2 regions of the Bacillus altitudinis genome follow, and region 2 is predicted to be linked to the other one. Evidence: riboswitches for the same ligand, from Rfam matches in the RefSeq annotation. Region 2 holds a riboswitch; the other holds the start of a gene.
The links. A riboswitch is a leader RNA that binds a small molecule or an ion and turns the genes downstream of it on or off. The one in region 2 is predicted to bind S-adenosylmethionine.
Positions count from the first base shown of each region.

Region 1: it holds a riboswitch for S-adenosylmethionine, as region 2 does, so the genes downstream of both, ID12_RS18995 (YezD family protein) here and ID12_RS10620 (methionine biosynthesis PLP-dependent protein) in region 2, are expected to answer to the same signal.

Region 1 covers NZ_CP009108.1:2,436,415-2,441,927, forward strand. The annotation lists gene ID12_RS12250 (dihydroorotate dehydrogenase) at 1-504, shown strand, start outside; gene pyrF (orotidine-5'-phosphate decarboxylase) at 476-1,180, shown strand; gene pyrE (orotate phosphoribosyltransferase) at 1,188-1,826, shown strand; SAM riboswitch class I at 1,986-2,088, shown strand; gene ID12_RS18995 (YezD family protein) at 2,163-2,309, shown strand; gene ID12_RS12265 (phosphoadenylyl-sulfate reductase) at 2,355-3,056, shown strand; gene ID12_RS12270 (sulfate permease) at 3,070-4,134, shown strand; gene sat (sulfate adenylyltransferase) at 4,192-5,328, shown strand; gene cysC (adenylyl-sulfate kinase) at 5,342-5,513, shown strand, end outside.
Region 2 covers NZ_CP009108.1:2,115,161-2,120,673, forward strand. The annotation lists gene ID12_RS10600 (hypothetical protein) at 25-282, shown strand; gene ID12_RS10605 (GNAT family N-acetyltransferase) at 366-800, opposite strand; gene ID12_RS10610 (YjcG family protein) at 807-1,322, opposite strand; gene ID12_RS10615 (esterase family protein) at 1,375-2,115, opposite strand; SAM riboswitch class I at 2,336-2,457, shown strand; gene ID12_RS10620 (methionine biosynthesis PLP-dependent protein) at 2,537-3,655, shown strand; gene metC (cystathionine beta-lyase) at 3,652-4,830, shown strand; tRNA gene ID12_RS10630 (tRNA-Val) at 4,962-5,034, shown strand; gene ID12_RS10635 (acetyl-CoA carboxylase carboxyltransferase subunit alpha) at 5,285-5,513, opposite strand, start outside.

The sequences.
Region 1 (5,513 bases), 320 kb from region 2:
ATGGCGGCCACATTGACAAAAGCTGTCAAGGAAGTTTCCTCCGTTCCTGTTTATGTGAAGCTGTCACCTAATGTAGCCAATATCGTTGAGATTGCTAAAGCGATTGAATCGGCTGGAGCGGATGGACTCACCATGATCAATACCTTGATTGGGATGCGTTTAGATTTAAAAACAGGCAAACCCATTCTTGCCAATAAAACAGGCGGATTATCAGGTCCTGCTGTAAAACCTGTTGCCATCCGAATGGTGCATGAGGTCAGTCAGGCCGTTTCTATTCCGATTATTGGGATGGGCGGGGTGCAAAGCGCTGAAGATGTACTTGAATTTTTACTAGCTGGTGCAAGTGCGGTAGCTGTTGGGACAGCCAATTTTGTGAACCCATTTATTTGCCCGGAAATCATTGATGAACTGCCGAATGTGTTAGCGGCTTATGGGTATTCATCTGTAGAGGAATGCATCGGAAGGAGCTGGAAACATGAAGCACTTGCCCATCATCGCGCTTGATTTTCCATCAGGACAGGAGGCGCACGCCTTTTTAGATCGTTTTGAAGGTACTCCATTATTCGTAAAGGTTGGCATGGAGCTGTTTTACCAAGAAGGTCCTGCCATTATTGACGCACTGAAAGAAAAAAATTGCCGTATTTTCCTTGATCTGAAGCTTCATGACATTCCAACAACCGTGCAAAAAGCGATGAACCGGCTTGCTGCACTTGGTGTTGATTTGGTGAATGTGCATGCAGCCGGCGGGAAAAGAATGATGCAGGCGGCCATAGAGGGGCTTGAAAGCGGAACCCCTGCCGGCCAAAATCGCCCAGGCATTATTGCAGTGACCCAGCTGACAAGCACGTCAGAAGATATGATGAAAAAAGAATTACTAATTGACCGCCCATTGCAAGAGGCGGTGCTTCATTATGGACAATTGGCATATGAAAGTGGACTTGATGGTGTGGTGTGCTCTGTTCATGAATCAAAACAGCTTCATGAACAAATCTCTCCTTCCTTTCTCACTGTGACGCCAGGAATTCGCTTACCAAATGATCAAACGGATGACCAAAAGCGTGTGGCGACACCTGCCTTTGCCAAAGAACAGGGTGTTTCACAGATTGTTGTGGGAAGATCGATCACAAAAGCCACAAACCCAGTGGAAGCTTATCAACAAATTTTGAAAGAGTGGGAGTGACTGCCGGATGAAAACGAAAATCGCGAAGCATTTATTACAAATCAAAGCTGTCTCTTTAAAACCAGACGAACCATTTACATGGGCGAGCGGTATCAAATCACCGATTTACTGTGACAATCGCCTCACCTTGTCTTATCCTGAGGTCAGAGGGGACATTGCGGAAGGTTTAAAAGACTTGATTCTCACTCATTTTGAAGGAGCGGAAGTTGTCGCAGGTACAGCTACAGCTGGCATTCCTCATGCGGCATTAGCAGCTGATCGTCTGAACGTACCGATGTGTTATGTAAGAAGTAAACCAAAAGCACACGGAAAAGGAAATCAAATTGAAGGAGCCGTATCACCTGGCCAAAAGGTGGTTGTCGTAGAAGACCTCATCTCAACTGGAGGCAGCGTTCTTGAAGTTGTGGCTGCTCTAGAAGAAGAAGGCTGTGACGTACTCGGAGTTGTTGCGATCTTCACTTATGGACTGCCAAAAGCAACTGCGGCTTTTCAAGAGAAAAACATTCCCTATGTCACGCTGACAGACTATGACACACTGACAGAAGTGGCACTTGAGCTAAAAGCAATCGAGTCTTCTGCTATGAATAAACTAAAACGCTGGAGACAGGATCCTTCGTCTGAATCTTGGATGGAAGAAACGGTCTAAAAAGCTTGTTTTGTTTTAAAAAAAGCTGTGCTGCGCTGCACAGTTTTTTATTTGGTTAAAAATAGTAAAATAGACTCAAATTTAAATAAAAACTAATCCTATCAATAAAGTCGGGTTGACTTTTGTTTGAATTGTGTTAATATTTAATACAAATTAAAACTCTTATCCAGAGAGGTGGAGGGACTGGCCCGATGAAGCCCGGCAACCTGCGATTTGCAAGGTGCTACTTCCTGCAAAATGATTCTATTTTGAAAGATAAGGAAATCGTGAGCTTCCTCATCTTTCTTTCGGACTGAAAGAAAGTTTTTTTATTTTAACGGTGAGGAGGAAGAGGAGATGGAACTGAAACAAAACCAGGATGAGGACTTAGTGAAGCACATGCAAGAGCTGATTGGGGATATGAAATTCGGTTCAATTACGTTGATCGTTCAGGACGGTCAAGTGATTCAAGTGGAAAAAAATGAAAAAATCAGATTAAAGTAGTGCGGAGAATAGCAATAGAAGCAGTACTCCGGAAGGGGAGAAACAATGTTAACTTATGAAAATTGGCAAGAGCCGTCCATTACATTTCAAGAGGACGATTTGTATAAAGGGGCCCTATCTGTGCTGAAATGGGCGTACGGCCACTATGGTGATCAGCTCGTTTATGCATGCAGTTTTGGCATTGAGGGCATTGTCTTGATCGATCTTATTGCGAAAGTAAAAAAAGATGCAAGAATTGTCTTTTTAGATACAGGTCTGCATTTCAAGGAAACATACGACACCATTGATGCAGTTAGGGAAAGATATCCCGGGTTAGACATCGTGCTGAAAACACCTGAGCTGACGGTGGAAGAGCAGAATGAGCAGCATGGTGATAAATTATGGGAAACGAATCCTCAAAGCTGCTGCCATATGAGAAAGGTCATTCCATTGCAAGAGGCACTATCTGGCTATCCGGCATGGCTGTCTGGTTTAAGAAGAGAGCAGTCGCCTAAACGAGCAGGTACGAACTTCTTAAATAAGGATGAAAAATTCCAATCAGTCAAAGTATGTCCGCTCATCCACTGGACGTGGAAGGACATATGGAGATATGCGTCTAGAGAGGATCTTACTTATAATCCGCTGCATGACCAAGGATATCCGAGCATCGGGTGTGCACCGTGTACACAGCCGGCATTTACTGCTGATGATTTGCGTTCTGGAAGATGGTCAGGGACAGCAAAGACTGAGTGCGGATTACATGAGTAAGGGAGCATAATGTATGGAAATCGCCGCAATTTTATTTAGCTTATTCTTTGCTTTAAATATTGGCGCAAGCGGAGCAGCCGCTTCGATGGGCATCGCATATGGTTCAGGTGCGATCAAAAAGCCAATATACGCGCTCAGCGTTTGTGCGGTTGGAATATTAGCAGGTTCAGTGATTGGCGGCGGTGAGGTCGTCAAAACGATCAGCTCCGGGATTATGCCGGAATCTGTCATCACACTTGAAATTGTGTGTATCATCATTGGCTCGGCCGCATTATCACTTTTCATAGCGAATCTCTTGGCCATTCCTTTATCCACAAGTGAGGTCACGGTAGGAGCTGTGGTCGGTGTGGCAGCCGCATATAAAGTGCTGTATGTGAAATCGATCTTAGTCATTGTCTCTTTTTGGGTGATTATTCCGATTGTTGCCTTTGTTTTTACCTTTGCTGTTGTCAAAATCATCAGATTGTTCCCTAAACGGACGTTATCCAAAAAAGGTACATTGATCTTGTCTGTTGTTTTGATTATCAGTGGGTTTTTAGAAGCATTTTCAGCCGGCATGAACAATGTCGCCAATGCGGTCGGCCCGCTTGTCGCGTCAGGTGTTTTAACAGTCGGGCAAGGAACCCTTTACGGCGGAATCTTTGTGGCCATTGGGGCGCTGCTTCTAGGAAGAAGGGTACTAGAAACAAACGGAAAGAAAATTACACGCTATCAAACGGGTGAAGGCATTCTATTATCGAGCACCGGTGCAGGACTTGTCATCGTCAGCTCTATATTCGGACTCCCTGTTCCCCTTACTCAAATTACCTCCTCGTCCATTATTGGGCTAGGTATGGCAAAGGGTGGACCGAACATATTCCATAAACATGTTGTGAAAAAAATGCTGAAGGTATGGGTTGTGTCACCTTTCTTATCACTTAGTCTATCTTATTTGCTAGTAAGCCTTTTCTTAAAAGGAGACTATTACTCTATCTTTATCATGATGAGTGTACTGCTAGCTTCACTAGGTGCACTGAGTCTTATGAAGGCAGTTAAAAATGAGAGCAGCTCGATTCATGAACAGGGCGGCGGGATTTAAATATAAATCCGACTATTAACATCTAATAAATATGAACATTGAGAGGAAGATGAACAAATGAGTTTAACACCACATGGTGGCGTATTAATTAATCGAGTAAATGAAGAATTTGATCTAAGCACAGCTGCGAAAGAAATTGAGCTGGATGCCATCTCTTTTGCAGACCTTGAACTCATCGCAATTGGCGGGTATAGTCCAATTGAAGGGTTTTTAACGAAAGCTGATTATGAAGCAGTTGTCAGCAGTATGCGACTAGCAAGTGGTGTCGTTTGGTCTCTTCCGATTACTTTGCCTGTCACAAAGGAAAAAGCAGCGGAGATCAATCAAGGTGACATTGTTCGTCTATCGTATAATGGAACAGTATACGGGGTCATTGAGGTGGAAGATCAATACACACCTGATAAGGAAAAAGAAGCAGTGAATGTGTATAAAACAGATGACCGCAATCACCCAGGCGTGAAAAAATTATTTGAACGCGGTGATACGTATATTGGTGGTAAAATTACACTGACGAAACGCAGTGAAAAACCTTTCCCGCAATTTACGTATGAGCCAGAAGAAACAAGAAAACATTTTAAAGAAAACGGCTGGAAAACCATTGTCGGTTTCCAAACGAGAAACCCAGTCCATCGTGCGCATGAATACATTCAAAAGACAGCACTGGAAACAGTAGATGGTCTATTTCTAAATCCACTTGTTGGTGAAACAAAATCTGATGATATTCCAGCAGATGTAAGAATGAAAAGCTATCAAGTGTTACTGAACGGTTATTACCCGAAAGACCGCGTCTTTTTAGGTGTTTTTCCTGCTGCCATGCGTTATGCTGGACCAAAGGAAGCGATTTTTCATGCGCTTGTGCGTAAAAATTATGGCTGTACACATTTTATTGTCGGCAGAGATCATGCGGGTGTTGGTGATTATTACGGCACATACGAAGCGCAGGAGCTATTTGAACAATTTACAAGCGAAGAAATTGGAATTACACCATTAAAATTTGAGCACAGCTTTTACTGCAATACATGTGAAGCCATGGCAACACCAAAAACATGCCCACATGATAAAAGCGAACATGTCATTCTTTCAGGTACAAAGGTCAGAACGATGCTGAGAAATGGTGAATTACCACCGAGCACGTTCAGCCGAAAAGAAGTCATTGAAACATTAATCGAAGGATTAAAAACGACGGTATCTTAAAGGAGGATATGACATGAGCAACGAACATATCGTGTGGCATGATTCATCTATTACTAAAAAAGAATATCAACAGAAAAACAACCATACAAGCGGGATCATTTGGCTGACAGGTCTAAGCGGTTCAGGTAAATCGACGATCGCCAACGCAGCGGCTCGAGAGCTCTTTGAACAGGGGTACCAAGTGA
Region 2 (5,513 bases):
AGAGAAGCAAAGGAGGCGTTCTTGATGGGATATATAGCCCCGATTCAGCCGGATCTGTATTTTCAATATATCAATCGTCCTGCTCCTCAGGATAAAGAAGACTATGCGAAAGTGACGAAGGTCACCCGCACCTTTCATGACAAGGTATACAGAGAGCTGGAGAAAAAAGAGGACTTAGTGACAGAAGCGGAAACGAAAGTACAGCAAAAAAAGCGGGAACGCTTTGTACGAGATATGTTTATGGAAGAAGGTAAGGGCGTTCATATCAATACTTACGTCTAAATGACTGCGCTTTCTTCCTGAGCGAACGAGATGGAATCAATAAAAAGCCAGAGCATCCATGATGCCCTGGCTTTTTATTTTCGTTAAACGGATAGTGTTTTTGTCATTTTGACATGTGTAATTCCTGCTTCTTCAAACGGTTCTGAAACGGCTTTGTAGCCTTTCTTTTCGTAGAAAGGAAGAGCTTGGACTTGTGCATGCATGACAGCTTCTTTCGCTCCGTTTGCCATCGCTTCAGACTCAAGTGCTTCTAAAAGCTGGTGGCCAAGACCGAAAGAGCGCGCCTCTTTTAATACACAAATTCGTTCAAGCTTTGCCTTATGACCTTCAATTATGCGCAGTCTAGCAGCAGCTTGTGGTTTGTTGTCATCATTATAAATGACAAAGTGAATGGCTTCGTCCTCAAGTTCATCAATTTCGATCTCTAACGGGACTTCTTGTTCTTTTACGAAAACTTCTTTTCGAACATAATAAGCATCTTCTCGTTGTGTTTGTTCTTTTACGATGACTGTATTCAAATGTCTTTAACCCTCTTCTCCTAAGATAAATGTTTCATAAACGGTCCAAGAACCGTTCTCTAATTGATATAAAAGGTGGAAGCGGTCAACCGTTTCCTCGTGGTCAATTTTTCTCAGCTTCAATGTGCCTAGAACGTCTGAATGCTCATCGTCTGATAACTTTTGAGCCACTGTCACATGCGGAACAAATGCATATTCAGGTGTACCAGCAAGCGGATCAGTGTACAACTTCTCATTGAGAGTCATTAATTCTTCGTTCGGTTCTACTTTCATATAAATCACGTTGTTTACAGGAGCGAATGAACTGAATTTTTTAATACGTAACGTAATAGGAGAAGCATTTTTTGCGTACTCTCGCAAGGTGGAGACGACCTCAGCTGCTTCTAGATCCGTTAATTCAAAAGGTGTTCTTAATGTTAAATGAGGTGGTATGAGTGCATAGTTCGGATCATAACGTTTCCGATAAGAGTTCGCAATGTCTTGCAATTTTTTTGATGGAAATAAAACAACTCCGTATTTCATCATGTTCCCTCCTGATTAAGAAAGTATTTATTATTTTTTATTATAACAAAATTCAGTTGATTAACGAATATGGGAGCATTCTTTTTAACGAAGGTGAAATGAGCGGCTGCCAAAACGTCCATTTATGATCGCCTTCGAATGTCTCAAATAAATAATCCGCACCGGACTTCTCCAAAAGGACCTTTAATTCTTCGTTCGGCTGAATAAAGTCAAGCACTTGCCCATCTGTCGTTTTCACAGCTGTTTCTTCTAACCCGATTTGATGGATAATGGCATAATGAGCAAGGGATGATGACTGTTTGACTGCTTGCAGAACAGACTCATCCACGTAAGGAGACTGCAAAATCAGTCCGCCAAATAACGAAGGATAATCAATGGCTGTCATAAGTGAGATCGTAGCACCTAATGAATCACCAATAAATGTACGACCTGATCCAACTTGATACGTTGGATAGTGTTCATCAATATACGGAACTAGTTCATTTGCCAAAAAGCGTTTATACGCCTCGAACTTTGGTCCGTCTGGATGATACGTATTTCGTCTTTCAGTAACATTTTCATATGGGACACCAATGATAATCGAGCGTTCCATTTCTTTATTTTGCATTAATTTTTCCGCCTGTCTGCCTATTTTACCTAGACGGAAATAATCATGACCATCTTGTGCAATGATGACATGATATGTATAAAGGGGGGAGTAATTGACTGGCAAATAAATCAAAATGGTCATATCTGCCCCAAGTTCTTTTGACTGTAAGGTTTCTTCTTGAATGATGCCTGTTTTCTTCACCATAATCCATTCCTCCAGCTAACCAAATTCATCATAAGTGAAACGTTTCCATTCATTGTAACACGAAAAACAGCGTTGTTCCTATATGCTAACATGCAATCAAATTGGCTGACATCCAATCTGCTACAAAATACAGAAAATTTTAATTAATCGTTACATTTCCCCTTGAAAAATGAGGTTTAATGCGTTACAGTATTAAGAATTAGAACAGACAGACAACACATTCTTATCGTGAGAGGTGGAGGGACTGGCCCTTTGAAACCTCAGCAACCGGTATGCATCACTTCATGTGATGTACCAAGGTGCTAAATCCAGCAAGCAGCTTTTTTGCTTGGAAGATAAGAGGAAGCGATTAAACCCCTTCTTCTTATGAAGAAGGGGTTTTTCTGTTTTGAAATTAGATTTTTACTTAGGATGGTGTCAAATGACAGAACATGTGGAAACGAAGTTAGCGCAAATTGGAAACCGCAGCGAAGAGGTGACTGGTACTGTCAGTCCTCCCGTTTATCTTTCAACAGCTTACAGACATAGAGGCATTGGGGAATCAACAGGATTTGATTATATTCGAACGAAAAACCCAACAAGGCAGCTTGTAGAAGATGCGATTGCTTCACTCGAAGAAGGAACGGCCGGTTTTGCCTTCAGTTCGGGAATGGCTGCCATCCAAACGATCATGGCGCTGTTTGAGAGCGGGGATGAACTCATTGTTTCATCAGATTTATATGGCGGTACATACCGTCTATTTGAAAACGAATGGAAAAAGTACGGACTGCGCTTTGTTTATGATGATTTTTCAGATGAAGACTGTTTACGCTCTAAAATGACGCCAAATACAAAAGCCGTCTTTATTGAAACGCCAACAAACCCACTCATGCAGGAAGCGGATATTCAAAAGGTTGCGAAAATCGCAAAAGATCACGGTGCATTGGTCATTGTGGATAACACCTTTTATACGCCCGTCTTGCAAAAACCGATTACACTCGGAGCAGACATTGTCATTCATAGTGCAACCAAATATTTAGGCGGACATAACGATGTTCTTGCCGGACTTGTCGTCACAAATGGGGAGCAGCTATCGGAAGACATGTTCCAGCATCAAAACGCCATCGGAGCGGTTTTATCTCCATTTGACTCATGGCTTTTAATGAGAGGAATGAAAACATTGGCGCTGAGAATGCGCCAGCACGAAGCTAATGCGAAGGAATTAGCTGACTTTCTAAAGCAGCAGCCGGAAATTCAAGATGTGCTTTACCCAGGAAAGGGAGGCATGCTGTCATTCCGAGTAGCCAAAGAGGACTGGGTCAATCCATTTTTAAAGAAGCTGAAAACGATTTGTTTTGCTGAAAGCCTTGGCGGAGTCGAAAGCTTCATTACGTATCCTGCAACGCAAACCCATATGGACATCCCAGAAGAGATTCGCATCGCAAACGGTGTTTGTAACAAATTGCTCCGTTTCTCAGTCGGGATTGAGCATGTGGAGGATCTAAAAGCAGACCTGAAACAGGCACTATCAAATGTGAAAGAGGAGGTACACACGAAATGACCACACACGATTGGACACTAGAAACACAACTCGTTCATAATGCGTTTAAAACAGACCGTTCAACAGGTGCAGTCAGTGTACCGATTCAACATGCATCGACGTTTCACCAAAGCAGCTTCGATGACTTTGGTCAATATGACTACTCCAGATCAGGCACCCCTACACGTCAGGCATTGGAGGATACCATTGCAGCGCTAGAAGGAGGAACGAGAGGGCTTGCCTTTGCGTCAGGTATGGCAGCCATTTCAACCGCTTTTCTTCTATTATCAAAAGGAGATCATGTCCTTGTCACAAGAGATGTGTACGGAGGGACTTTCCGAATGATCACCCAAGTTCTTTCAAGATTTGGGATTGAGCATACCTTTGTGGACATGACCAATTTGAATGAAGTGAAACAAGGCATTCAATCAAATACAAAAGTCATTTACATGGAAACACCGTCAAACCCTACACTCGGTATTACGGATATTGAAGGTGTCGTACAGATTGCGAAAGAACATGACTGTCTGACTTTCTTAGATAATACGTTTTTAACGCCTGCGCTTCAGCGTCCGCTGGACCTTGGTGTAGACGTTGTGCTGCACAGTGCAACGAAATTTTTAAGCGGCCACAGTGATGTACTGTCAGGCTTAGCCGTGGTGAAAGATGAGAAGCTAGGAGACGAACTTTATTCGCTGCAAAACTCCTTCGGGGCGGTGCTTGGCGTACAGGATTGCTGGCTTGTGCTCAGAGGATTAAAGACCCTTCAAGTCAGATTAGAAAAAGCCAGTCAAACCGCATTAGAACTGGCTACATTTCTAAAAGAACATCCTGCGGTCAAAAAAATATATTACCCAGGATTAGATGATCACCCAGGGGCAGACATTCAGCGGAAGCAGGCGAGCGGTGCAGGTGCTGTTCTTTCATTTGAACTAGAAAACCAAGCGGCTGTCAAAGAATTGGTCGATGGCGTCACATTACCTGTATTCGCCGTCAGCCTCGGAGCAGTCGAATCCATTCTTTCCTATCCGGCCAAAATGTCCCATGCCGCTATGCCAAAAGAAGAAAGAGAAAAAAGAGGCATCACGGATGGTTTACTTCGATTAAGTGTGGGCGTAGAAAACGGAGAAGACCTCAAAAGGGACTTCAAACAAGCACTAGATCAACTAAAGCCAGTTCTTGTGAACCAATCATAAAAGTCAGTAAAAAGCCGGTATGGATACCGGCTTTTTACTGACTTTTTTGAACAAAACCATTGACGACTGACGATGATGGTTATATAATAGAGACTGTCAGTAACAGAAAGCCCAGAACTGATACATAATCCGATTCCGTAGCTCAGCTGGGAGAGCGCTACCTTGACAGGGTAGAGGTCGCTGGTTCGAGCCCAGTCGGAATCATCGTTTAAACCCTTGCCTAGCAAGGGTTTTTTGATTGTCGGTAACAAATATTTGTTCTGTTTCTTTTGGTTGGGGACGAACTTTATCCACCAAATTGTTTCTCAGTATTTTTAGAATCAAAAAATTCCTTTTCCATACCAATCACACATTTTTTAATAGTATCAGCATATCCAGTTTAAGAGGTTACTTACAAAATATTTAGAACTTTTTAGTAAGAATCCTCAGAAATGTAATACGGTTTTAAGTATTTTCATTTATAATTCTCTATTTGTCTATACTTTTCATATCGCTGTTGTATAAGCTCTTCCGAGGATAATCGTATCAATTTTTTAAGAGATGATTCGATTGCAGATTCAATCAATTTTGCCTGTGATTTGATATCATTTTGTGCTCCACCTTTCATTTCAGGAATGATTTCATCAATAATTCCTAAATGCTTTAAATCTTTTGCTGAAATTTTCATGTGTTTAGCAGCTTCT